Regions from separate parts of the Bacillus sp. WC2507 genome, predicted to be linked through region 1. Evidence: riboswitches for the same ligand, from Rfam matches in the RefSeq annotation. Region 1 holds a riboswitch; the other holds the start of a gene.
The links. A riboswitch is a leader RNA that binds a small molecule or an ion and turns the genes downstream of it on or off. The one in region 1 is predicted to bind S-adenosylmethionine.
Positions count from the first base shown of each region.

Region 2: it holds a riboswitch for S-adenosylmethionine, as region 1 does, so the genes downstream of both, ACUN28_RS27700 (methionine ABC transporter ATP-binding protein) here and ACUN28_RS02050 (bifunctional O-acetylhomoserine aminocarboxypropyltransferase/cysteine synthase) in region 1, are expected to answer to the same signal.

Region 1 is NZ_JBQXPN010000001.1:371,944-374,148, forward strand. It holds gene ACUN28_RS02045 (chloride channel protein) at 1-664, opposite strand, end outside; SAM riboswitch class I at 984-1,088, shown strand; gene ACUN28_RS02050 (bifunctional O-acetylhomoserine aminocarboxypropyltransferase/cysteine synthase) at 1,182-2,205, shown strand, end outside.
Region 2 is NZ_JBQXPN010000001.1:5,282,361-5,284,565, reverse strand. It holds gene ACUN28_RS27705 (cysteine hydrolase family protein) at 1-339, opposite strand, end outside; SAM riboswitch class I at 582-688, shown strand; gene ACUN28_RS27700 (methionine ABC transporter ATP-binding protein) at 812-1,831, shown strand; gene ACUN28_RS27695 (methionine ABC transporter permease) at 1,821-2,205, shown strand, end outside.

The DNA.
Region 1 (2,205 bases):
ATAGGGAACCCTCCCCAAAATCAACGATAAAGGATCCACGATTATCGAATTTACTAAGTAATAAATAAACGGAAAAACCAGCGAAAGTGGTAGCTAAATATACAATTGCTTTTTTTCCTTTAGAAAATTCGTTAATTTGCTCACCCTCATTTTCATTTGGAGCTAAATAACCGAATAATGGCGCGTTAAAAATTACACTTAAAGTAGCACCGATTCCAACCTCTGTTAGTTCATTCATTCCTTTTAAGGCGAATGTAAAGCGATCGCCTACCCATGTACAAAGTCCACCGATAATTCCAACAAGTGCTGCTTCGGGACCTAAGCTAGCTCCAAATATTAAAACGATAATCGCAGTTAAAGTAGCTTTATGTACAAAACGGTATTCAATTCTACCTGTTTTTTTATATTCACCCATTACTTCCGGCATAAGACGTGGATATGTGCCGAAGTATTTTTGGGTTAAACCAACGAGAATCCCACCGATAGTTGTTACACAAATAGTGTAATAAGGGGGAGAAGAGAAAATAGTAGGTAAGTATCCCCAAATAAAGTGAATGCCGATATTTATTGTAACTAAAAATAACCAGACTGTTGCTCCTACTATAGAGCCTAAAAGAATGCCGTATAGGACGAGCATATAGTGCATGTCTTTTGTATTTGTCATGTGATACCTCCGTTATGTAAGTTTTAATGTCGAAAGGATTAAATATACTACTGCGAAATGAGATGAATATGTATAGTATCTTTTTGAGAGGTTGGCTTATTCAATATATTGAGGTCTCGTGAGAATTTGGAATGTATACAGTTAAACTACGTATTTAATTCTATATATTAATCGGGGGTTTTAAAAGGTCTTTTTCAAATGAATATGGAATATATTTCTTTTGTTATGCATGTAAACTTATTTGTAATTAATTTTGAACATTCAGAAAAACCAATTGACATTAGGAAATTATTGCTATAAAATCAACGGTAATTGCATAGTCTTATCAAGAAAAGGTGGAGGGACAGGCCCGATGAAACCTTGGCAACAGCCGTATAACGGAATTGTGCCAAATCCTGCAGGTAATAATCCTGAAAGATAAGAAAGAGCCTTTAGAGCGTGTTTTCAAACTGCTCCTTTCTTGTTTTCAGGAAAGGAGCAGTTTTTTTATTTTGTATAAAAGAAAGGAGAATGAGAGATGGGAGAATCATGGGGAAAAGGAACAATTTGTGTGCAAGGTGGCTATACACCAAAGAATGGTGAACCGCGTGTTTTACCGCTTTATCAAAGTACAACGTATAAATACGATACTTCGGATGATTTAGCGGCGCTATTTAATTTAGAGGCAGAAGGATATATCTACACGCGTATTGGAAATCCTACTTTAGCTGCATTTGAGCAAAAGTTAGCGGATTTAGAGGGTGGTGTAGGAGCTGTTGCAACGGCTTCTGGGCAGGCTGCTATTATGCTTGCCGTTTTAAATATTTGTAGTAGCGGAGACCACTTGCTTTGTTCTTCAACAGTTTATGGCGGAACGTTTAATTTATTTGGAGTGAGTTTGCGTAAGCTTGGTATTGATGTTACGTTCTTTAATCCGAATTTAACTGCTGATGAAATTGTGGCCCTTGCTAATGATAAGACGAAACTTGTTTATGCAGAATCGTTAGGAAATCCAGCGATGAATGTTCTAAATTTCAAAGAATTTTCAGATGCAGCGAAAGAGTTGGAAGTACCTTTTATCGTGGATAATACATTAGCAACTCCTTATTTATGCCAAGCATTTGAACATGGAGCAAATATTATCGTTCATTCTACGACGAAATATATTGATGGTCATGCAAGTTCTTTAGGTGGCATTGTTATTGACGGAGGGAACTTCGATTGGACAAATGGGAAATATCCTGAACTTGTTGAACCGGATCCAAGTTATCACGGCGTAAGTTACGTTCAAAATTTTGGTGCAGCAGCTTATATTGTGAAGGCACGTGTTCAATTATTAAGAGACTACGGAAACTGTATGAGCCCATTCAATGCGTATATTAGCAATATCGGCTTAGAAACGCTGCATTTAAGAATGGAGCGTCATAGTGAAAATGCTCTCGCAGTTGCTAAGTGGCTTGCTAACCATGAACGTATTGAATGGGTGAATTATCCGGGATTAGATAGTAATGAAAATTACTCGTTAGCACAAACGTATTTGAAGAAAGGTGCTAGTGGTGTTT
Region 2 (2,205 bases), 4.9 Mb from region 1:
CATCCCGCATATGACGACGTGCTCAATGTCTAAACGTTGTAATTGTTCTAGAAGATCGGTTTCGCGAAAACTATTTGGATAATGTTTGAGTATAACGGTTTCTTCTCTAAGTGGGCGTACGCTTTCATGAATATGTACACCCTCTGTATTTGGTAGGAAAAAAGTAGCGTCATCTTTTATTGCTACATGTTGGATATGAAAAATAGGTTCGTTTTTCGTTCTAAAGAATTGTAGCAGCTGGCTAGCATATTCGCTTGCTTCTACTGGATTACGCAATTCCATCTTTCCATTCGGAAAATAATCATTTTGAATATCAACGAGTAAAAGAGCTGTTTTCATATATTTATCTTCCTCCGATTTCATATTCAAATAATGGTATTCAATGTATAGAGAGGATTCTCCTTTTAAAAAATATGAAGGAGGAGAATTTTACATAACTTTAAAAATTACTATTTGTATTGTGATTTTTTATTTAAAAATTTTAATAGAGAAATAATTAATATTTTTCTAAAAAATGTATTGACTCTTATTATTCTGAGTTCTATAATGAGAATTAATTAAACGACAATTAAATCGATACATTCTTATCCAGAGAGGTGGAGGGACTGGCCCTACGATACCTCAGCAACGGTTTTTTTAATACCGTGCTAACTCCAGCAAGCCTTATAAAAGGCTTGGAAGATGAGAAGATGTGAACGAGTACATATAAGTGCTCTCCTTCTTATCTTTATGGTTGATAAGAAGGAGAGCACTTTTTATTTTACCTCGAAAGCTCTACTTCAAGTTTTTACAGCATATAGGAGGGGAAAAAATGATTTCTTTTAACAATGTAAGTAAAGTATATGAATCAGGTGGGCAATCTGTTCATGCGGTGGAGGATGTAACGTTATCAGTTGAGAAGGGCGAAATTTTCGGCATTATCGGTTTTAGTGGCGCTGGAAAGAGTACGTTATTACGCCTAGTAAATATGTTAGAGAGACCAACGGCAGGAACGATTTCAATAGATGATAAAGATATTACATCCTTATCGACGAAAGAATTACGGAAGCTAAGACAAAGAATCGGGATGATTTTTCAAAGTTTTAATTTATTTAATTCAAGAACAGTGTTTGGGAATATTGCTTATCCATTAAAATTAGCGAAAGTACCAAAGAATGAGATAAAAGAAAGAGTAAATGAACTGCTGAAGTTTGTAGGATTAGAAGATAAAGCAAACTATTATCCAGAGCAACTATCAGGCGGACAAAAGCAGCGTGTTGGTATTGCAAGAGCACTTGCAACATCGCCAGACATTCTTATATGTGATGAGGCAACATCAGCTTTAGATCCAGAAACAACGACAGAAATTTTGAACTTATTAAAGAAAGTAAATCGAGAATACAATGTAACAATTCTTCTTATTACACATGAAATGCATGTTGTGAAAGAAATTTGTCACCGTGTAGCTGTAATGGAGAAGGGAAAGGTTATTGAAGAAGGAAAACTGTTTGACGTTTTCACACAACCAAAAACAAAGACAACTCAAAACTTTGTACGCTCTATTATTAATGATCATTTACCGGAAAGTGTTCTAGGGAAAATTCAAAATGGTGGACAGATTTATCGCTTAACATTTACTGGTGAAGAGACAGGGCAGCCAGTACTATCATATATCGCGAAAAACTATAACGTCGATGTAAACGTACTGTACGGAAATATTATTGAACTTCAAAATGTGCTATTTGGAAATCTACTTGTGGAACTGCAAGGTGAGCAGAAAGAAATTCAAAAAGCATTACAACATCTAAGACTGCAAGTGCAGCTGAAGGAGGTAGAAGCTCATGCGAGTTGATTGGAGTATATTTTGGCCACGCATAGTAGATGCGACGGGGGATACCCTCTTAATGGTAATTGTAACCCTTATATTTGCTACAATTCTTGGTATACCTCTAGGTTTACTGTTATATGTAACGAGAAAAGGAAACTTTTTAGAAAATAAATGGGTCTTTTCTATTCTTAATATCATTATTAATACAATTCGCCCGGTTCCATTCATCATCTTCTTAGTAGCTTTAAGCCCACTAACAAGAAGCGTTATTGGAACGACGATTGGAACAGCAGCAGCAATTTTCCCAATGACGTTAGTCGCTTCGATTGGTATTGCGAGAATGGTTGAAACAAATCTTGTTTCTGTTCCGAAGGGGGTAATTGAAGCAGCACAAGCAA